2 linked regions of the Caldimonas brevitalea genome follow. The protein of the gene in region 2 binds, or shares a complex with, the protein of the main gene of each other region. Links are inferred from orthologs where the notes say so. Each region holds a gene or a part of one and is shown on either strand. Other genes may lie near its edges. The genes, in order: uvrA and mfd.

Region 1 (10,849 bases), 2.5 Mb from region 2 along the record:
GGGGTACAGGATGGCCTCGTCGCCCACTTGCACCTTCATGTTCTCGCTGAACACTTGGCAGGGGCTCTCGTCCAGATGGTTGCCGAGGTGACGCATGAGGTTGGCGATCACGCGCCCGCGGCCGCGGCGGCCTCCGACCATCGCGAATGTTTCGCCACGGAAGAACTCATGTCGGTCCGGCTGTTCGTTCTCCCACTCAAGAAACTCGGTGAGGGTGAGTGTATGAACGGGCACGCCCATCGTTCGTCCTTCACATGTGATGAGTCTGCCGGAGACGGCGGACGTAGTCGGCCACGTCGGCAATGTCGGTTCTGTCCTGCCACATCCCGAAGAGGGGATCGTCCGCAAAGTGGGACGGCGCAGCAGCTTTCGGCGGGGGCTCGACGGGCTGCTCGGGTTCGATGCGCACTGTGACGTGGGCGTCTGGCAGCTGGGTGAGTCTGTGTCGCCAAGCTTGAGGGAGTTCTTCAACCGGCACATGCTGGATCACGATCGTCGTATCCACTGGATTCCTCCTCTCCGCTGCCACGCTGCGGGAAATGCTTGTCTCGCTGGTCCGATTTTCCCTGTCAGGGAGAGCCAAAGTACCGGAGTGCAGCAAGGCGACACCCAATGCTACTGCGCTCAAGCACAGCCCGCTTAGACAGGCGGGGCCGGCTGGTCGACTCAGCGCTGCGCCTCCCGCGCCGCCAACAACTCCGCCCCTTCCAACGCCACCCGCTCCCACAGGTCCCTGAACGCCGCTTCGTTCAACTCGTCGCAATACGACAACGCAATCAGCGTCGCCGGGTGGACGTTCATCACACTCGCCAACTCTTCGATCTTGCCCAGGGTGGGGATCTTGAGGCCTCGTTCCATCGCGCTGAGGTACGTACGGCTGCTCACCGTGTCGAACTGCTCCTGCGACAAACCACGCAACACGCGCACCGCTCGCAAGGTGCGCGCGAACTTCGACTGCATAGGGGACTTGCTTCTTTCGGCCACGCCTCGATTGAGGCACGCAGAAACCTATAGGACTACAAACTTTAGGATTACAGCTTATAGGGCTACATCCTATAGGATTCGCGAGATTGGCGGCGGCAGGCGAACTCCACATGGCCCGGCCGGCGCCCAGCACTGAGACGAGAGGCCTCCATGCACGTTCTCTTCCTCGACTTCGACGGCTGCCTGCACCGCTGCGAACTCCTGAGTTCCCCTTTGCCCTCGGACCGCCCCGACAGCCCGGCCGACATCGCGTCAGACCTCGACGCGCTGCACCTCTTCGAATGGCTTTACGTGCTCGAAGACCTGCTGCACCCGCACGACGACGTTTACATCGTCGTCTACTCCCCGTGGCGCTACCTGTGCTCGCATCGTCAGATTGCCCAGTGCCTCGGCACGCTGCGGCCCCGCTATCTCGGCGTCACGCCTTGCGGCCAACGTTATGACTCGATACGTCGTTGGCTGCATGCCGAGCCCGAGGTCATCAGCTACCGCATCCTCGACCTTGCGGTGGCGGGAGACCTGGCCAAGCCACCGGCGCCGACCGTCATCGCCTGCGACCCGCAGCGTGGGGTGTCCTGTCATCGAGTGCAGGCACAGTTGCAAAGCTGGCTGCTCGGCGAGACCAAGGCGACGTCCGAGAGCCTCGATGCGTCAAGCGGCGGCGGCAATGCGGCGCTGCGTCGCAAAGGCCCGTTGCATCGGCGGCTGGAAGATGTGGGGGGATGAGGGGTGTCGGGAGCCGGGGAGACCGGCTGCGGGTTCAGCCCCACAGCAAAGAGACGGCTCGCCGGAGGCATGGCCACCGGCGAGCCACAAAGCGTCCCTGCCTAGGGGTGAGGGAGGGGGATAAGACGCAAGGACGCGGCGCGAGTGTAGCGGTCGTTTGAGCGCTTGCGGAAAGGTGTTTCAAAGCGACGCACTTCACACCAGGCAATGACTCAGGCTGGCGTAAGGCTGCGGGCGCAGGGCGTGTTCGCATCGCTGCAGGGGTTGCAAGCCCGGGATCTTGGATCACCGCTAGAAACGTACGCCGAGTTCGCGCGGTCCAGTGTTTGACCCTGCCAGCCAGGACGTCATCGCGCTCGACGCTGCGTTTCTGCATATGGCGCACAGCGAGCGAAGTAGGCGCTGAGCACGCGACCGCTTAGGACAGAAAAGGCGGCGCCTGGCGGTAGCAGAATGACGGCTGAGGTCCCGATCAAACTTTGACGTCGCGGCGGAACGGCGCCCTGCTGCGCGAACGCCGGCTGTCAGGCTTGTCGCGACTCCTTGCTTGCTGAGGACCGCAAAATTACCATGGGGATGAGTTTCGAGAAAGGACCCCTCATGCTGGAGCTCGACCGCATCACTCAACAGCCCGAGGTCATGGGAGGAAAGGCGTGCATTCGCGGAATGCGCGTCACGGTCAGTACGGTGGTAGGCCAGATTGGCGCCGGGTACACCGTAGACGAAGTGCTCGCTGACTACCCTTATCTCGAACGCGAGGACATCATGCAGGCCCTGCGCTATGCAGCCTGGCGCGCGGAGGAACGCGAAGTCCAACTCGCCGGCGGTACATGAAACTGCTGGTGGACATGAATCTGTCTCCGCGGTGGGTAGGCCTCCTGGCCAGCGAGGGCTTCGACGCCTTGCATTGGTCCACCGTCGGCGCCAAGAACGCTTCGGATTCCGCCATCATGGCCTACGCGCTGGCCAACGAGTTCGTCGTGCTGACGCACGATCTAGATTTCAGCGCGATCCTCGCCGCGAACAAAGGCCGCAAGCCAAGCGTCGTGCAAATCCGGGCGGTCGACGTGAACCCTGACGTTATCGGTCGTCAAGTCCTCGTAGCGCTGCACCAGATGGAAGCAGAACTGACCGAAGGCGCGTTGCTGACCGTCGACCCAAAGCGCACGAGGGTTCGGGTACTGCCTCTTCTGCGTAAGCAATAGGGCCATCGCGAAGCTGGGTTGGCGGTTGCGGCGCTGTCGATCTTGCAGGCTGATTGCCGGATTCCGCAGGGCTCTCGCGCCCGTTGCGCCTCGTTGCCTGCTTGTTCAACCGGTCCCGATTCAACGCCCCTGTTCGCGGCGTTTCTGGATTGCGCCCGCAGCAAATCGAAGTATTCGGCGTCAGCCGGGCCGCTGGGCGCAGAGGCCGCCCCTTCGAGCAGCAGCGCTCGCAGCAAGGCGCGACCCTTGTCGCGCCTTGCGAGGTCATCCGGCGCAGGACAGGTCGAGCTGTTCCAGTCTGAGTCCCTCTGCTCCACGCCAACGTCGTTCAGATGTTCAGCATCAGCGATGGGCAGGATAGGCATGAAGGTACGCCGTGTCGTGACCGAAGGAGGGCTTGCGGCAGGCCTGCGCGCAGCTGCTGTAGCCACGTCCCCGTTCACACCCTGACGGCTGCCCGTCCGGCACCCTACCATGGGAAACGACTTTCCGGTCCTGTTGCCTGCCGCAGTGCAACTTGTGCGTCGGCACCTCACCCAGCGAGACCGCGGCGTCATTTGTTGCCGGGCAGCTGTAGAGGAGGCCAGAGCGATCCCGTTCGTATCCGGCTGATCTGCAAGTATCGTGCTCGTGATACTTGGCGATACTTGGGAACGGCCGAGAGAAGCCCAAGCTTCGCGAACCCATCCGACGCCCCGCTACCCCCCTCACTCCTCCAACAACGGCCTCAAATACTTCCCCGTATAACTCCCCGCAAACGCCGCAATCTCCTCCGGCGTCCCCGTCACCACCACCGTCCCACCCCCGGCCCCACCCTCGGGCCCCATGTCGATCACCCAGTCGGCGGTCTTGATCACATCCAGGTTGTGCTCGATCACGACAATCGTGTTCCCCTGGTCCCGCAACTGGTGCAGCACCTGCAGCAGCAACTGGATGTCCGCAAAGTGCAAGCCGGTGGTCGGCTCATCCAGGATGTAGAGCGTGCGCCCCGTGTCCCGCTTGCTCAGCTCCAGCGCCAGCTTCACACGCTGCGCCTCGCCGCCTGACAAGGTGGTCGCGCTCTGCCCCAGGTGGATGTACCCCAAGCCCACATCCAGCAGCGTCTGCAGCTTCCGCGCAATCGACGGCACCGCGCTGAAGAACTCGCGCGCATCTTCCACCGTCATGTCGAGCACTTCGCTGATGTTGCGCCCCTTGTAGAGCACCTCCAGCGTCTCGCGGTTGTAGCGCTTGCCGTGGCACACGTCGCAGGGCACATACACGTCCGGCAGGAAGTGCATCTCCACTTTCAACACGCCGTCGCCCTGGCAGGCCTCGCAGCGCCCGCCCGCGACGTTGAAGCTGAAGCGGCCCGCGCCATACCCGCGCTCACGCGCGGTCGGTACCTCGGCAAACAGCTCGCGGATCGGCGTGAACAAGCCGGTGTAGGTGGCCGGGTTCGACCGCGGCGTGCGCCCGATCGGCGACTGGTCGACGTTGATGATCTTGTCGAAGGCGTCCAGCCCCTCGATGTCGTCGTGCGGCGCCGGCTCGGTGTGGCTCTGGTAGAGCTTGCGGGCCACCGCAGCATACAAGGTGTCGTTGACCAGCGTCGACTTGCCCGAGCCCGATACACCGGTGACGCAGGTGAACAAGCCCACCGGCATCTCGACCGTCACGCCCTTCAGGTTGTTGCCGCGCGCGTTGACGATGCGCAGCACCTTGGCGTCCTCGCCCACCGCGGCGCGGTGGCGCTGACGCGGCACGCCGATCTTGAGCTTGCGCGCCAAATACTGCCCGGTCAGCGACACGTCGCTCGCGGCCACCTCGTCCGGCGTGCCCTGCACCATCACCTGGCCGCCATGCACCCCGGCACCCGGCCCCATGTCGACCACATGGTCCGCCGCGCGGATCATGTCTTCGTCATGCTCCACCACCAGCACCGAATTGCCCAGATCGCGCAAATGCTTCAACGTGCCGATCAGGCGGTCGTTGTCGCGCTGGTGCAAGCCGATGCTCGGCTCGTCGAGCACGTACATCACGCCCGTGAGCCCCGAGCCAATCTGCGACGCCAGCCGGATGCGCTGCGCCTCACCGCCCGACAAGGTGTCGGCGCTGCGGTCGAGGCTCAGGTAGTCGAGGCCGACGTTGTTCAAAAAGCTCAGACGTGAACGAATCTCGCGCACCACCTTGTCGGCGATCTCGGCCTTGGCGCCCTTCAGTCGCAGCGTGTCGAAGATGCCCAGCGCTTCACGCAGCGTCGCATGCGAAATCTCGTAGATGGGCCGCGCCGAGCTGGTCGCCGCGTCCACCAGCTTCACATGCCGCGCCTCGCGCCGCAGCCGCGTGCCTTCGCACTCGGGGCAGGGCTTGGCGCTCTGGTAGCGCACCAGCTCTTCGCGCACCGCCACCGAGTCGGTCTCGCGAAAGCGGCGCTCGAAGTTGGGGATGATGCCCTCGAAGGGGTGCGTGCGCTTGACCGAGCGCTTGCGCCCGTTGGCACCCTCGGCCTGGTAGACGAACTCGATCTCTTCCTCGCCCGAGCCGCGCAGCAACACCTGCTGGGCCTGCGGTGGCAGCTCTTCCCAGGGCAGGTCGATGTTGAACTTGTAGTGCTTGGCCACACTCTCCAGCATCGAGAAGGTGTAGGCGTTGCGCCGGTCCCAGCCTTTGACGGCACCGCTGGCAATGCTCAACGACGGGAAGGCGACCACACGGTCAGGGTCGAACACCGTCACCTCGCCCAAACCGTCGCACGACGGGCAGGCGCCCACCGGCGAGTTGAACGAGAACAGCCGAGGCTCCAGCTCGGACAGCGAGTAGTTGCAGGCCGGGCAGGCGAACTTGCTCGAAAACAGATGCTCGTGGCCCGTGTCCATCTCCAGCGCAATCGCGCGTCCGTCGGCAATGCGCAGCGACGCCTCGAAGCTCTCGGCCAGCCGCTGTTTCAGGTCACCGCGCACCTTCACACGGTCCACCACGATGTCGATGTCGTGCTTCTCGGTCTTCTTGAGCTTGGGCACCTCCACCGCTTCGAAGATGGTGCCGTCGATGCGAAAGCGCACATACCCGCGCGCCTGCATGTCCTGGAACAGTTCCACATGCTCGCCCTTGCGGTCGCGCATCACCGGCGCCAGCACCATCAGCTTGGTGTCCTCGGGCAGCGCCAGCACCGCGTCGACCATCTGGCTCACGCTCTGGGCTTCCAGCGGCAGCTGGTGGACGGGGCAGAACGGTGTGCCGGCGCGGGCGTACAGCAAGCGCAGATAGTCGTGGATCTCGGTCACCGTGCCGACCGTCGAGCGTGGGTTGTGGCTGGTGGCCTTCTGCTCGATCGAGATCGCCGGCGACAGCCCTTCGATCACGTCGACGTCCGGCTTGTCCATCAGCTGCAGAAACTGCCGCGCGTAGGCCGACAGGCTCTCCACATAACGCCGCTGGCCCTCGGCGTACAAGGTGTCGAAGGCGAGCGACGACTTGCCCGAGCCCGACAGGCCGGTGATCACCACCAGCTGATGCCGCGGCAGGTCGAGGTCGATGTTCTTGAGGTTGTGCGTGCGCGCCCCGCGGATGCGGATCTGCGGCGCTTCGGGCCCTCGTGCAGGCGCTGCTGCTGGCGCCGGCGGCGCGACGCTGACGGACTCGGTCGTGGCGCGTGTCGCAGGGGCAGACGAGGCTGGCGCGCCGCCGGCGGACGGTGTGCCGACGACAGCGTCGGCGGCTGCCGCAGGGTCGGCCGGCGTGCCTTTGGCCTGGGCCGTTTCTTCAGCCTTCCGACGGCCGCCTGCCGCGGTCTTGCGTGTCACGGCTGCCGCCGAGGCGGCGCCGGCCGGGCTGGTGTTCCCCGCGTGCTGCGCCTTGGGGGAAGCCGGCGCGGTTCCCGCCGCGGCGGAAGTCGTTGGGCGCTTGCGGGGTGTCGGACGCTCGGACATGGCAATGGATCAATCAGCCGGAAGGAGGAAAGGACAACCCACCATCATAGTGGGCCAAGGTTTCGCCGCCGGGGCCGCGCCAGAAGACCCGCCCAACGCGCTTGCCGAGCCACGGCGGCGCGCCTTACGATGGCGCCATGTTCTTCCCACGTCTCGACCCTCTTCATCCTCCACGGCGCCGCGCGCGCCGTGCCGCGCTGGCCCTGGCGGTGCTGCTCGTCGGCTGCGGTGGCGGTGTCTGGGTCGGCGTCGGTGACGACGACTTCGACGACGAAGCGCCCGACGTCGAGCTGGTCGCCAGCCCCGACCCGGCCACCTCCGGCGGCCAGCTCGAGCTGCGCGCCGCGGCGAGCGACGACAGCGGTTTCGTCGAGTCGGTCGAGTTCTACCGCGTCGAGGGCGACGAGCTCGAGTCGCTGGGCCGCGATGACGAAGCGCCGTTCCGGCTGCAGGTGAGGGCACCGACGGTGTCGCGTTCCACCGTCGTCGAATACGTGGCGCGCGCCCAGGACGACGACGGCCACCGCAGCGACAGCCCGGTGCTGGCCATCACGGTCAATCCCTGAGGCGCTCCGGATTCAGCTCCGTCAGCAAGATCTGTTTCTGTCGGTGCGCCCGTGAACGCCAGCGTGATTCGGTCGCCGGCACCTCCACCAGCACCTCTTCGGCGCCTTCGGCCATGTCCTGGATGGCACCGAACAGGCTGCCCGAGCCGAGCACGAACAGTTTGCGGATGCGTGTTTCCGGGTCGCAGCCATGCTCGCGCAACTGCGCCTGCGCCCACAGCTCGCGCTCGCGTTCAGACATCGGCGTGTCGACCATCGCGGCCACCGGCTGGGTGATCAGCGACGGCTCGAGCCGGCCCGTGTCGAGGTCGAACAGGCTGAACAAGGTGTGTCCGTCTTGAAACCGGACGGCGGCGATGAAACAAGTCATGGGCTTACTGCTACGGCCCGATCCGCGGGCTCCTGCACTGTGACACGGCCCGGGCGAACCGGTTCCACCCCCTAAAAGGGGGAGTGAGCGCCCACCGAAGCTGCGGCCCTGTCGCGCCGGCGACACGTACTTCTGTTGCATACAGCAGGGAAATCCCCAGCGAATCGACGCAACAAAGTATCGAAACTGCCTCGCCGCGGTATCGGCCGCGGGAGGGGGCACGGCCTACCTTATGCAGGCGTCGGCAGGGCCTTTCAGGTCGCGCCGCACCGCCGGCGGTGACGGCCCAACGACACACACAAACAAGCAACGCAGGAGACCCACCCCATGAAGCAGCTGAACCTCTGCCTGGCCTTGGCCGTCGCGGCGGCCGCGACCACGACATCGGCCGGTGCTGCCACCGAGCTGGTGGTGGCCACCGTGAACAACGGCCACATGATCGAGATGCAGAAGTTGAGCCGCCACTTCGAGCAGGCCCACCCCGACATCAAGCTCAAGTGGGTGACCCTCGAAGAAGGTGTGCTGCGCCAGCGCGTGACGACCGACATCGCCACCAAGGGCGGCCAGTTCGACATCATGACCATCGGCATGTACGAGACGCCGATCTGGGGCAAGAAGGGCTGGCTCAAGGAGCTGAAGCCCGACGCGAGCTACGACCTCGACGACCTGCTGCCCGCCATCCGCGCCGGCCTGTCGGTCGACGGCAAGCTCTACGCCGCGCCTTTCTATGGCGAAAGCTCGATGACGATGTACCGCGCCGACCTGGTCAAGAAGGCCGGCGCCACCATGCCCGAGCAGCCCAGCTGGGAGCAGCTGCGCGACATCGCCGCCAAGGTGCACGACCCGAAGGCCGGCGTCTACGGCATGTGCTTGCGCGGCAAGCCGGGCTGGGGCGACAACATGGCCTTCCTGTCGACCATGGTCAACACTTTCGGCGGCCAATGGTTCGACATGCAGTGGAAGCCGCAGCTGACCAGCAAGCCCTGGAAGGACGCGGTCGGCTTTTATGTCGACGTGCTGAAGAAATACGGCCCGCCCGGCGCCTCGGCCAACAGCTTCAACGAGAACCTGGCCCTGTTCAACGAGGGCAAGTGCGGCATGTGGATCGACGCCACCATCGCCGCCTCGTTCGTCTCGGATGCCAAGCAGAGCAAGGTGGCCGACAAGGTGGCCTTCGCGCAGGCGCCCACCGCGGTCACGCCCAAGGGCGCCAACTGGCTGTGGGCCTGGGCGCTGGCGATACCGGCCAGCTCGCAAAAGGCCGAGGCGGCGCAGAAGTTCATCCACTGGGCCACGTCGAAAGACTATGTGAAGCTGGTCGGCAAGGAAGTGGGCTGGGCCAACGTGCCCACCGGCACCCGCAAGTCCACCTATGCCATGCCGGAGTTCCAGCAAGCGGCGAAGTTTGCGCAGGCCGAGCTGAAGGCCATCAGCACCGCCAACCCGACCGACAGCACCTTGCCCAAATCGCCTTATGTGGGCGTGCAGTTTGCAGCCATCCCCGAGTTCCAGGCGATCGGCGTGGCGGTGGGCCAGCAGATGAGCGCGGCCTTGTCGGGCCGGGTGTCGGTCGACCAGGCGCTGACCGCCTCGCAAACGGCGGCAGAGCGTGAAATGCGCCGGGCGGGCTACTACAAATGAGCGCACTCGCCACGGCCGACGCGGTGGCGGGCGAGGGCCACCGCCCGCTGCCGAGCCATCTGCCGGCCCAGGCGTCGCAGGCCCGGCGCCCTGCCGGCCACCGGCTGGTGCCGCGCTTGCTGCTGGCGCCGGCGGTCAGCACCTTGCTGCTGTGGATGATCGTGCCGCTGGCGATGACGCTGTACTTCTCCAGCGTCCGCTACAACCTGATGCAGCCCGGCGAGCACGCCTTCGTCGGGCTGGAGAACTTCGAGTACTTCGTCACCGACCCCGGCTTCGGGCCGGCGGTGGCCAACACCCTGCTGCTGCTCGGCTCGGTGATCGCCGCCACCGTGGTGCTGGGCATCGGCCTGGCGCTGCTGGTGCACGAGCCCTTCCCGGGCCGCGGCATCGTGCGCGTGTTGCTGATCTCGCCCTTCTTCGTGATGCCCACGGTCAATGCGCTGCTGTGGAAGCACATGATGATGAACCCGATCTACGGCGTGCTGGCACAGCTGTGGCGCTTCTTCGGTGCCACCCCGGTCGACTGGCTGACCGAACATCCGCTGTTCTCGGTCATCGTGATGATCAGCTGGCAGTGGCTGCCGTTCGCCTGTTTGATCTTCATCACCTCGCTGCAGTCGCTCGACCGCGAGCAGCTCGAGGCCGCGCGCATGGACGGTGCCAATGCGCTGCAGCGCTGCTGGTATCTGGTGCTGCCGCATCTGGCGCGGCCCGTCGCGGTGGTCGTGATGATCGAAATGATCTTCCTGATGAGCGTGTTCGCCGAGATCTACACCACCACCGGTGGCGGCCCCGGCCATGCCAGCACCAACGTCGCCTTCTTGATCTACACGCAAGCGCTGCTCAGCTTCGACGTCGGCGTGGCCTCGGCCGGCGCCTTGTTCGCGGTGCTGCTCGCCAATGTGGCGGCGGTGTTCCTGATCCGCCTGATCGGCAAGAACCTGGACCGGTGACGCGATGAGTGCCTACCGAACCAAACGACTGCCGCCGGCGCTGGTGGCCCGCACGCTGGGCGCCTGGGCCGCCGCGCTGGTGGTGTTCTTCCCGCTGCTGTGGCTGGGCCTGACGGCCTTCAAGACCGAGCTGCAAGCCATTGCGGTGCCGCCGCAGCTGGTGTTCGAGCCCACGCTGGAGAACTTCACCGAGGTGCAGGCGCGCAGCGACTACCTGAAGCACGCGGGCAACTCGGCCGTGACCAGCATCGTCTCGACCTTGCTGGGCCTGGCCATCGCCGCGCCCGCCGCCTACTCGATGGCCTTCTTCCGCACCCGCCGCACGCGCGACCTGCTGATGTGGATGCTGTCGACCAAGATGATGCCCGCCGTCGGCGCGCTGGTGCCGATCTATGTGCTGGCGCAAACCGCCGGCCTGCTCGACACGCTCAGCGGCCTGACCATCGTCTTCACGCTGTCCAACCTGCCGCTGTTGGTGTGGATGCTGTAT
Region 2 (11,405 bases):
CCGGGGCGAGCGGCAAACTGCGTTGGCTCAGCACACTGCCGACCGACCAGGTCAGGCACGCGACCGCGATCGCGGTGAGCCCGGCCGGCGACGCCTGGAAGCCGGCGCCTTGCGTCAGCAACAGCACACCGCCGAGGCCGACCACGATGCCAGCCAGCTCGGCCCGCCCGGGGTAGATGCCCCAGAACAGATTGAGCGCGGCGATCATCAGTGGCACCACCGCGATGAAGGCCACCACCAGGCCAGAGCCCACGCTTTGCTCGGCATAGGCGGTGCCGCCCATGCCGCCGCCGAGCATCAAGGTGCCGACCACCAGCGCGTTGCGCCACTGCGCCCCGCCGGGCAGCGGCTTGCCGCGCCAACGCAGCCACGCGAGCAGCAGCAGGCCGGCCGTGAGGAAGCGCGTCCCCATCTGGAAGAACGGGGGCAGGCTGATCAGCGCGTACTTGATGGCCAGATAGGTGGAGCCCCAGACCAGCCAGGTTGCGGCCAGGCATACCAGGACAAGTGGGCTGAGGGGAGCAGGGCGGGCAGCGGTCGGGACGGCAGCGGACATGGGTGCGACAGACAGATCAGGGTGGAACGGCGGTGCCGAAGGGCATCGGCGATGACAAGATCGTAAGAAAGGCCGGCCCGCGAGACCAGTGGCTTTTGAAGGAAGTTCGCCGGATAATCTTTGCATTCACAAAGCCGAGCGGAACGACGCCTTGAATCCCGACTTGGACCTCCACGACACGCGCATCCTGGCCGAGCTGCAAGCCGATGCGCGCTTGTCGATGGCCGAACTGGGCCGCCGTGTGCACCTGAGCCAACCGGCGGTGACCGAGCGGGTGCGCAAGCTCGAAGCGGCAGGCGTCATCACCGGCTATCGCGCCACCGTCAATCTGCAAAAACTGGGCTACGGCATCCGCGCCATCGTGCGCGTCGGGCGGGCCGACTACGCGCGTGTGGTGCGGCTGATTCAACAGACGCCCGAGGTGGTCACTGCCTACAACGTGACCGGCGAGGACAGCTGGATCCTCGAGATCGCGGTGCTCGACGTCGGCCACCTCGATGCCGTGGTGACGAAGTTCTGCCTCCTGACCGAAACGTCGACTTCCATCATCCTCAACGCCGCGCGCGAGCACCAACCCATGTTGCCGCCGCGCCGCGAAGACATCAAACCTCCGATCAAGAAAGTGGACAACGCATGAGCACTGCTGCCTCTCTCGATTTCGCCACCTGCGACCTGTGCGACGCGCACAAGAACGACAGCGACGGCGCCTTCCGCGTGCTACCGCCGGTGTTTCGCGACTTCGGCGGGCGCCGCAAGTTCGCGGGGCCGGTGTCCACCGTCAAGTGCCATGAAGACAACTCGCTCGTGAAGGCCGCGGTCGATTCGCCGGGGCAGGGCCGGGTGCTGGTGGTCGACGGCGGTGGCTCGCTGCGGCGGGCGCTGGTCGGTGGCAATCTGGGCGCTGCGGCCGCGAAGAACGGCTGGGCCGGGGTGGTGGTGGACGGCTGCGTCCGCGATGTGGCCGAACTGGCCCAGTGCGACACCGGCATCCGCGCCTTGGCGTCGATGCCGCTGCCGACCGAAAAGCGCAACGAAGGTCAGCGCGACGTGCCGGTCCAGGTGCAAGGGGTGTGGGTGCGCCCTGGCGAGTGGCTGTATGCCGACGAGGACGGCATCGTGGTGATGCCGACGCCGGCCAGCTGACACGGCGGGCAGGGCGGGGGCGGCCCTGGCCCCCGTCAGCCCACGTGCACCACTTCCAGCAGCCGGTCGAGCCCACCTTCGTGGATGGCGACCATGGCCTGCTCGCGCACCTTCGGTTTGGCGTGATAGGCCACGCTCAGGCCGGCCGCGCTCATCATCGGCAAGTCGTTGGCGCCGTCGCCCACCGCGATCGCTTCCAGCGGTGAACAGCCGAGCCGCTCGCACATCGCCAGCAGCTGGCGTTTTTTCTCTTCGCCGTCGACGATGTCGCCGAGCACGCGGCCGGTCAGGCGGCCGTCGACGATCTCCAGTTCGTTGGACTTGGCGTGGTCCAGCCCCAGCCGCGCCTTGACGCGGTCCGCGAAGAAGGTGAAGCCGCCCGACACCAGCAGCGTGGCCAGGCCGGCCGCCTGCGCCGCCTTCACCAGGGCTTCGGCGCCCGGGTTCAGCTGCAGGCGTTCGTCATACACCTGCTGCAGCGCCTCGGCGGGCAGGCCTTGCAGCAGCGCCAGCCGGCGTCGCAGGCTGTCCTTGAAGTCGGTGATCTCGCCGCGCATTGCGGCTTCGGTGATCGCCGCCACCTCGGCCTTCTTGTTGGCGACTGCCGCGATCTCGTCGATGCACTCGATGTTGATCAGCGTCGAATCCATGTCGAAGGCGATCAGCTTGAAGGCGCGCAGCGACAGCGGCGGCGTGAAGATCTGGACCGTCAGGCCGGGGGCGAACTCGGTGGGCATTGGATGGCGTGGAGGGCTAGGAAGGGTGGGGCGGGCTCAGCTCGGTCAACTCGGCTGCGGCGTCGGCGTGCCCAGGGTGCGCAGCACGTCGCGGATGTACTGGACGCGGTCCTTGGGGTTCTCGGTGGCTTTTTCGATGCGCAGCTTCTCGTTGCCGGCCAGCTTGATGTGGCGGTTCTTCTGCACCAGCTCGATGATGCGCAGCGGCTCGACCGGCGGGTTGGGCCGGAAGGTGATGTGGGTGGCGGCCGGCCCGGCGTCGATCTTCTGCACGCCATACGGCTTGGCCAGCACCCGCAGCCGGTGCACGTCGAACAGCGTTTGGCCTTGCGGCGGCAGCTTGCCGAAGCGGTCGGTCACCTCTTCGAGCAGCGCGTCGATCTGGTCGAGCTTGTCGGCCGACGCGAGGCGCTTGTAGAGGTTCAAACGCACGTGCACGTCGCCGCAATAGCTGTCGGGCAGCAAGGCCGGCGCATGCAGATTGATCTCGGTGGTGGCCGACAACGGCGACAGCAGATCCGGCTCGCGACCGGCCTTGAGCGAGCGCACCGCCTCGCTCAGCATGTCGTTGTAGAGCTGGAAGCCGACCTCCTGCATGTTGCCGCTCTGGTGCTCGCCCAGCACCTCGCCGGCGCCGCGGATCTCGAGGTCGTGCATCGCGAGGTAGAAGCCGGAGCCGAGTTCTTCCATGTTCTGGATCGCTTCCAGGCGCTGGGCCGCCTGTTTGGTCAGGCCTTCGACATCGGGCACCAGCAGATACGCGTAGGCCTGGTGGTGCGACCGGCCGACACGGCCGCGCAGCTGGTGCAGCTGGGCCAGGCCGAACTTGTCGGCGCGCGAGATCACGATGGTGTTGGCGGTCGGCACGTCGATGCCGGTCTCGATGATGGTCGAGCACAGCAGCACGTTGTAGCGCTGGCCGACGAAGTCGCGCATCACGCGTTCCAGCTCGCGCTCGGGCATCTGGCCGTGGGCCACCGCGATGCGGGCTTCGGGCAGCAGCTCATGCAGTTTCTCGCGCCGGTTCTCGATGGTCTCGACTTCGTTGTGCAGGAAGTAGACCTGGCCGCCGCGCTTCAGCTCCCGCAACACCGCCTCGCGGATGGTGCCGCTGCTCTCGTTGCGCACGAAGGTCTTGATGGCCAGGCGCCGCTGCGGCGCGGTGGCGATCACGCTAAGGTCGCGCAAGCCCTCGAGTGCCATGCCCAGTGTGCGCGGGATCGGCGTGGCGGTGAGCGTGAGCACGTCCACCTCGGAGCGCATCGCCTTGATGGCCTCCTTGTGGCGCACGCCGAAGCGGTGCTCCTCGTCGATGACCAGCAGCCCCAGCCGCGCGAACTTGACGTCCTGCGACAGCAGCTTGTGGGTGCCCACGACGATGTCGACCGTGCCGTCGGCCAAACCCTTGAGCGCCTGGTTGATCTCTTTGGTCGAGCGAAAGCGCGACAGCTCCGCCACTTTGATCGGCCAGTTGCCGAAGCGGTCGGTGATGGTCTGGTAGTGCTGCTCGGCCAGCAGCGTGGTGGGGGCGAGCAAGGCCACCTGCTTGCCGCCCGTGACGGCGACGAAGGCGGCGCGTAGCGCCACCTCGGTCTTGCCGAAGCCGACGTCGCCGCACACCAGGCGGTCCATCGGGCGCGGCGAGATCAGGTCCTGGATGACGGCGTGGATGGCGGCGTTCTGGTCGGGCGTTTCCTCGAAACCGAAGCTGGCGGCGAAGGCCTCGTAGTCGTGCGGCGAGAAGCGGAACGCATACCCCTCGCGGGCCGCTCGGCGGGCATACAGGTTGAGCAGTTCGGCGGCCGTGTCGCGCACCTGTTCGGCGGCCTTGCGCTTGGCTTTTTCCCACTGGCCCGAGCCCAGCCTGTGCAGCGGCGCCTCGTCGGGGCTGACGCCGGTGTAGCGGCTGATCAGGTGCAGCTGGGCCACCGGCACGTAGAGCGTCGCCTTGTCGGCGTAGACCAGGTGCAGGAACTCGGTCGGGCCGTCGCCGAGGTCGAGGTTGACCAGGCCCTGGTAGCGGCCGATGCCGTGGTTGACATGCACCACCGGGTCGCCGACCTTCAGCTCCGACAGGTCCTTGATCAGCGCGTCGACGTTGCTGACCTGCTCCTGCTTGCGGCGCCGCCGGGTGCTGGGGCCGGTGGCGAACAGCTCGGTCTCGGTGATGAACTGCAAGCCGGTCGCCTGGCCCTCGGGCAGCCAGTGGAAGCCGGCCGCGAGCGGTGCGACCGCGATCGCGAAACGTTCGTCGCCGGCCTGGAACGCCGCCAGTGAATCGACGCTGGGCGGCTCGATGCGGTTGTCGCGCAGCAGTTCGAGCAGGCTCTCGCGGCGCCCGGCGGATTCGGCGATCAACAGCACCCGGTGAGGCGTGGTGCCGACGTGGATCTGCAGCTTGCGCAGCGGCTCCTGCGCGCCGCGCTCGGCCGACAGGTCGGGCAGCGGCCGGGCCCAGTCGCTCGCCTCGCTGCCGCGCACGGCCAACTGAGCGTGCGCATTGCACAAGGTGAAGAAGTCCTCGGCCTTCAGGAACAGGTCTTCCGGCGGCAGGATGGGCCGCTCGGGGTCGTGCTGCAGAAAACGATGGCGCTCGCGCGTGTCGGTCCAGAAGCGCTTGAGCGCCTCGTCGATCTCGCCGTGCAGCGCCAGCACCGCCTTGTCGCCCAGGTATTCGAAGATGGTCGCGGTGCTGTCGAAGAACAGCGGCAGGTAGTACTCGATGCCGGCGGTGGCGATGCCGCTGCCGACGTCCTTGTAGACGCGCGCCTTGCTCGGGTCGCCCTCGATGCGCTGGCGCCAGCGGTTGCGAAACTGCGCCCGTGCTTCTTCGTCCATCGGGAACTCGCGGCCGGGCAGCAGCCGCACCTCGGGCACCGGGTAGAGGCTGCGCTGGCTGTCGGGGTCGAAGGTGCGGATCGAATCGACCTCGTCGCCGAACAGGTCGACGCGGTAAGGCACGGTCGAGCCCATTGGGAACAGATCGATCAGGCCGCCACGCACCGCGTATTCGCCCGGCGACACCACCTGGCTCACGTGCTGGTAGCCGGCCAGTGTCAGCTGCGCCTTGAGCGACGCCTCGTCGAGCTTTTCCTTTTGCTTGAAGTGAAAGGTGTAGGCCGCCATGAACGACGGCGGCGCCAGCCGCACCAAGGCGGTGGCGGCCGGCAGCAGCACCACGTCGACCTCGCCCTGGCGCACGCGCCACAGGGTGGCCAGGCGTTCGGAGATCAGGTCCTGGTGCGGCGAGAAAGTGTCGTAGGGCAGTGTTTCCCAGTCGGGAAACACGGCGCAGCGCAACTCGGGCGCGAAGAAGGCCAGCTCGTCGTGCAGCCGCTGCGCGTCGGCCGGCTCGGCCGTGACGATGGCGGTGAGCACCTTGCCCTCGGCCTGTCGGCGCGCGAACTGCGCCAGCAGCAAGGCGTCGGCCGAACCGGGCGGGCGGGGCAGGGTGTAGCGCTTGCCGGGCGCGATGGAGGGGAAGTGCATGCGAGCCGTCGACAACAAAAGCAAATCGCCCCGGGCGGTCGGTATGCCTGGGGCGACGAGAGCGGTCGAATTATAGAATCCGGGCTCTTTGCTGTCCGTCACCGTGATGTATTCCACCGAGCCGCCTCGTCTTTTCGCCCTCGTGCCTTGCGCAGGCGTCGGCGAACGTGCCGGTGCGGGCGGCCCCAAACAATATGCGCCGCTGGCCGGGCGCCCATTGGTCGGCCACACGCTGGCGGCGCTGGCGCAGGTGTCGCGCCTCTCGGGGGTGCTGGTGGTGCTGTCGCCGGACGACACGCAGTTCGAGCAGGTCGTGCCGCAAACCTCCGCCTGGGTCGAGCGGGTGGGCGGCGCCTCGCGTGCCGCCTCGGTCGCCAACGGGCTGGCTGCACTGCAGGCGCGCGGCGCTCAGCCGCACGATTGGGTGCTGGTGCACGACGCCGCGCGCTGTTTGCTGCGGCCCGAGTGGGTCGACCACCTCATCGATGCCTGCCTCGACGACGAAGTGGGCGGCCTGCTGGCGCTGCCGCTGGCCGACACCCTCAAGCACGAGGTCGACGGCCGGGTCGACACGACGCTCGACCGCGGCGGCAAGTGGCAGGCGCAAACGCCGCAGATGTTCCGTCTGGGCCTGCTGCGGCCAGCGCTGGTTCAGGCCGGCGATGCGGTCACCGACGAAGCCAGCGCCGTCGAGGCCTTGGGCCACCGCCCGAAGCTGGTGCGCGGGGCTCTGGAAAACTTCAAGATCACCTACCCGCCCGATTTCGAACTGGCGGCCCGTTTGCTGACATCACGTTGACGACCATGGACATACGAGTGGGCGAGGGCTGGGACACGCATGCCCTGGTGAGCGGGCGCAAGCTGATCCTCGGCGGTGTCGAAGTGCCCCACGACAAGGGGCTGCTGGGGCACTCGGATGCCGACGCGCTGCTGCATGCGATCACCGATGCGATGCTGGGCGCCGCGGCGCTCGGCGACATCGGCCGCCACTTCCCCGACACCGACGCGCGCTTCAAAGGCGCCGATTCGACGGTCTTGCTCGCGGAGGCGCATGCCCGCGTGTGCGCACAAGGCTGGCGGCTGTCCAACGTCGACAGCACCATCGTCGCGCAGGCGCCCAAGATGGCGCCCCACATCCCGGCCATGCGCCAGCGAATTGCCGACGTGCTCGGCTGCGATGTCTCGCAGGTGAATGTGAAAGCGAAGACCGCAGAAAAACTCGGGCCGGTGGGCCGGCAAGAGTCGATCGAAGCCCGGGCGGTGGTGCTGCTGACGCGCGGCTGACGGTCGCCGACCGGCCCCGTCCTCCAGCCTGCTGCTCAAGGCGCTCGCTTCAACCGGATGCGGGCCACCAGCCCGGTGTCCGGCGGTGGTGAGTTGCTCAACTCGAAGGTGCCGCCCATGCGCAGCACCGTCTTCTCGACCACCGCGAGGCCCAGCCCGGCGCCGGTCACCGCGGTGCGCGCGACATCACCCCGGAAGAACGGCGTGGTCAGCTGCGACAACTTTTCGGGCGGCACGCCGGGGCCGTGGTCGCGCACGGTGATGATCACCCACGGCCCGGTGCGCGCATAGGTCAACTCCACATGCGCGATGCCGCTGCCCGGCGTGCGGCCGTAGCGGCGCGCGTTCTCGAACAGGTTGGCCAGCACGCGGCCCAGCTCGGTGTCGTCGGCCAGCACCTTGGTGTCGATCGCCACCCGAGACGTGATGCGTATCTGGTTGCCGTCGCGGAAGCCGGCGATCTCGCGGTCGACCACGCTGCTGAGGTGCACCGGCACCAGCTTGACCTCGCCGGGGCGGGCGTAGTCCATGAATTTGTCGATGATGGCGTCGAGCTGGTCGATGTCGGCCGCCATGTTGCGGCGCGCCTCTTCGTCCTGCACGCTCATCTCGGCTTCGAGCCGCAGGCGCGCCAGCGGCGTGCGCAGATCGTGCGAGATGCCGGCCAGCATCACCGCGCGGTCTTCCTCGACCTTGGCCAACTCGCGGGCCATCCGGTTGAAGCCCATGTTGACCTCGCGTATCTCGCTGGTCAGCGTTTCTTCGTCGAGGCGCGATTCATATTCACCTTCGCGGATGCGGCTGGCCGCGAACGACAGCTGCTTGAGCGGCTGGTTGATCAGCCGCGCGACACCGGCCGAGCCGAGGATGGTGGCCAGCAGCGCGATGCTGACCCAGATGAACCAGGTCCGGCCTTGCACCGCCTGCACCCGGCCCGGGTCGACCTGCAGCCAATAGCGGTCGTTCTCGATCGCGAAGTCGATCCACAACCCCTGGGCCCCGTTGACGCTGGTGGCGACCAAGGTCGTGGGCCCCAGCCGCGAGCGCAGTTCCTGGCCGATGCGGCGGGAGAAGCGGTCGGTTTCGAAGGCTTCGTAGCGGTCGCCTTTCTCGCGCGGCTGCAGCTTGATCGACTCTTGCTCCGAAATCGTCTTCAGCAGCGTCACCCGGTTGATGCTGTCGGCATAGCGCAGGGCGGCCCGCGACAGGTTGACCAGGCTCGCGAGCTGCTGCGCGGCCTGCACCGCGCGAGGCTCGAATTCGAGGGCCCGAAAGGTCTGCACCCACGCAAAAATGCCAAAGCCCAGCAACACGCCGAGCAGGATGAACGTCCGCCAGAACAGACTGAGGGTGACGCGTTTTCGGGCCATGCACAACAAATAGCGGCGGCCACGTCGCGAGGCCGAAAGCCGAGGAGGCCCCCCGGCCGACGCCGCGCGACGGCGTGGCGCATCCCGGGCGGGAGGCTGCAGCGGGGCGACGCCAGCGCGTCAACCCCTGGGGGAAAGATCAGGCGGCGCCGTCCGGCACGAAGACGTAGCCCACACCCCACACGGTCTGGATGTATCTGGGCTGGGACGGATCGGGCTCGATCATCTTGCGCAGGCGCGAAATCTGCACATCGAGGCTGCGGTCGAACGGCTCGAATTCGCGGCCGCGTGCCAACTGCGCCAGCTTGTCGCGCGACAGCGGCTGGCGGGGGTGGCGCACCAGCGCCTTGAGCATCGAGAACTCGCCGGTGGTCAGCGGCATCGGCTCACCATCCTTGGTCAGGCGGCGCAACGCCAGGTCGAATTCGAAGGGGCCGAACACGACACTCTGCGGTTCCTTGGCCGGCGCCCCGGGAGCCTCCAGGGTCGGGCGGCGGCGCAGCACGGCGTGGATGCGGGCCAGCAGTTCGCGCGGGTTGAACGGCTTCGGCAAATAGTCGTCGGCGCCGACTTCCAGGCCCACGATGCGGTCCACGTCCTCGACTTTGGCGGTCAGCATGATGATCGGCGTGGCGTCGTTGGCGGCCCGCAGGCGGCGGCAGATCGACAGGCCGTCTTCACCGGGCAGCATCAGGTCCAGTACGATCAGGTCCACCGTTTCTCGAGTCAGCACGCGGTTGAGCGCCTTGGCGTCTTCCGCGAGCAAGACTTCGAAGCCCTCCTGCGTCAGATAGCGGCGAAGCAGGTCGCGGATACGCGCATCGTCGTCGACGACAACAATGCGGTCCATGCGGGCGTTGGGGGTCTGAGATGTCATGAGCGAGGCTCCCTAACTTGTAACAGGCGGGATTTTGTGCGGCGCAAACGCGCATTTTTGCCCACCCTGACCAACTGTTACAAATATTGCGCGCTGTCCGGCCCCCTTGTAAAGAGGATTTCTCCGAGTGAGGGTGCAGATGGGAAAGCCGGCCAATCGGCCGGCAGCCCGCGCCAGTCGGCGAATGCGGGCAGTGCCGCGTTATCCCTGTAGACCTCTTCAGGAGGACGGATTTGCGTCCCGGAGGGGTCGGGAGGCCAACGGCCGGCGACAGGGCTGGCCGTTGTTTTTAAACCAGGAAGGACATGATGAAGAACCAAAAGAGATGCGGCCGCGCCGCGGTGGCCGCGCTGGCCCTGCTGGCCGGCGGCGCCGGCGCCGGCGCCCAGACGCTGCCCGAGCCCCAGAACGTGGTGAGCTTCTCGGCCAGCGCCAGCATCGAGGTCACGCACGACCTGCTCACCGTCACGCTCAGCACCACCAAGGAAGGCGCCGACGCCGCCAACGTGCAGAACGCGCTGAAGCAGGCCGTCGACGCCGCGCTGGCCGAGGCGAAAAAGGCGGCGCAGCCGGGCCAGATGGAGGTGCGCACCGGCAATTTCTCGCTCTACCCGCGCTACAGCCAGCAAGGCAAGATCGCCAGCTGGCAGGGCAGCGCCGAACTGGTGCTCGAAGGCCGCGACATGCCGCGCATCGCGCAGACCGCCGGCCGATTGACGACGCTGACCGTGGCCGGCGTGTCGCAGAGCCTGTCGCGCGAAGCCCGCCAGCGCCACGAGGGCGAAGCGACCACCCGCGCCATCGCGGCCTACCGGGCCAAGGCGCAGGACTATGCCAAGCAGTTCGGCTTTGCCAGCCATGTGCTGCGAGAAGTGAACATCAGCAGCAACGAAGGCGGCGACCACTACCGGCCGATGATGGCGCGCGCCAAGGCCGCGATGGCCGAAGACGCCTCGCCGATGCCGGTCGAGGCGGGCAAGGGCCTGGTGACGGTCACGGTCAGCGGCAGCGTGGTGCTGAAGTAGCCGAGGTGGGGCGCCGGGCGGCCCCGGGTCGCCGGTCGCCCCCCGTCCCGGCGCGGCGCATGCCGACGCATCGCCGCGCCGCTGGACCCGTGCTGCCGACTACTGCGCCACCCAGGCGCCATCCATGTTCCACGCCACGCCGCGCACGTTGGACGCCGCATCGGAACACAAGAACACCGCCAGTTCGCCCAGTTGTTCCGGCGTCACGAACTGCAGCGACGGCTGCTTTTCACCCAGCAGGCGGCGCTTGGCCTCTTCGATGGACACGCCTTCACGCTCGGCACGCGCTTCGACCTGCCGCTGCACCAGCGGGGTCAGCACCCAGCCGGGGCAGATCGCGTTGACGGTCACGCCGGTGGTGGCGGTCTCGAGCGCGACCGCCTTCGTGAAGCCGACCAGGCCGTGCTTGGCGGCTACATAGGCGGACTTCTGCGCCGACGCCACCAGACCGTGGGCCGAGGCCACGTTGATCACCCGGCCCCAGTTGCGGGCCTTCATGCCGGGAATCGCCAGCCGGGTGGTATGGAACGCGGAGCTGAGATTGATCGCGAGGATCGCGTCCCACTTCTCGACCGGGAAGTCCTGCACATCGGCAACATATTGGATGCCGGCGTTGTTGACGAGGATGTCGACGCCGCCGAAGTCGGCCTCGGCATAACGCATCAGGTCTTCGATCTCGGCCGGCTTACTCATGTCTGCGCCGTGATAGCCGCAGCGCACACCCGCCAACCCTGCAAATTCGGCCTTGGCCGTTTCGATGTCGCCGAAGCCATTGAGCACGATGTTCGCTCCCCGGCGTGCGAGCGACAGCGCGATGCCGAGCCCGATCCCGCTGGTCGAGCCGGTGACGACGGCAGTTTTTCCTTCCAACATGGTCTGTCCTCTTTGCTATGGTTCAGGTAGCGACAAGCACCGGCCATTATG

Evidence for each region.
Region 1: the proteins of mfd (region 2) and uvrA are in contact, whole or in part, in a crystal structure (PDB 4DFC), measured with the Escherichia coli proteins. The link is inferred for Caldimonas brevitalea from one-to-one orthologs.

What each region holds. Positions count from the first base shown.
Region 1 is NZ_CP011371.1:184,135-194,983, forward strand. Bases 3,423-6,822 are described here. They hold uvrA (excinuclease ABC subunit UvrA), read right to left. Parts: upstream 6,473-6,822; coding sequence 3,623-6,472; downstream 3,423-3,622. In the rest of the region: AAW51_RS00780 (Uma2 family endonuclease), read right to left, coding at 1-240; AAW51_RS00785 (hypothetical protein), read right to left, coding at 251-505; AAW51_RS00790 (helix-turn-helix domain-containing protein), read right to left, coding at 667-960; AAW51_RS00795 (HAD domain-containing protein), read left to right, coding at 1,135-1,710; AAW51_RS00800 (DUF433 domain-containing protein), read left to right, coding at 2,311-2,544; AAW51_RS00805 (DUF5615 family PIN-like protein), read left to right, coding at 2,541-2,915; AAW51_RS00815 (Ig-like domain-containing protein), read left to right, coding at 6,964-7,392; AAW51_RS00820 (hypothetical protein), read right to left, coding at 7,382-7,762; AAW51_RS00825 (ABC transporter substrate-binding protein), read left to right, coding at 8,090-9,403; AAW51_RS00830 (carbohydrate ABC transporter permease), read left to right, coding at 9,559-10,359; AAW51_RS00835 (carbohydrate ABC transporter permease), read left to right, coding at 10,364-10,849. UniProt on the Escherichia coli protein: The UvrABC repair system catalyzes the recognition and processing of DNA lesions. UvrA is an ATPase and a DNA-binding protein. A damage recognition complex composed of 2 UvrA and 2 UvrB subunits scans DNA for abnormalities.
Region 2 is NZ_CP011371.1:2,733,758-2,745,162, forward strand. Bases 2,282-6,237 are described here. They hold mfd (transcription-repair coupling factor), read right to left. Parts: upstream 5,926-6,237; coding sequence 2,482-5,925; downstream 2,282-2,481. Other genes in these bases: serB (phosphoserine phosphatase SerB), read right to left, coding at 2,282-2,436; ispD (2-C-methyl-D-erythritol 4-phosphate cytidylyltransferase), read left to right, coding at 6,032-6,237. Also shown: drug/metabolite exporter YedA, read right to left, coding at 1-556; AAW51_RS12100 (Lrp/AsnC family transcriptional regulator), read left to right, coding at 777-1,193; ribonuclease E activity regulator RraA, read left to right, coding at 1,190-1,699; more of serB, read right to left, coding at 1,735-2,281; more of ispD, read left to right, coding at 6,238-6,724; ispF (2-C-methyl-D-erythritol 2,4-cyclodiphosphate synthase), read left to right, coding at 6,730-7,209; AAW51_RS12130 (sensor histidine kinase), read right to left, coding at 7,245-8,579; osmolarity response regulator transcription factor OmpR, read right to left, coding at 8,719-9,456; AAW51_RS12140 (SIMPL domain-containing protein), read left to right, coding at 9,765-10,481; AAW51_RS12145 (3-hydroxybutyrate dehydrogenase), read right to left, coding at 10,581-11,354. UniProt on the Escherichia coli protein: Couples transcription and DNA repair by recognizing RNA polymerase (RNAP) stalled at DNA lesions. Mediates ATP-dependent release of RNAP and its truncated transcript from the DNA, and recruitment of nucleotide excision repair machinery to the damaged site.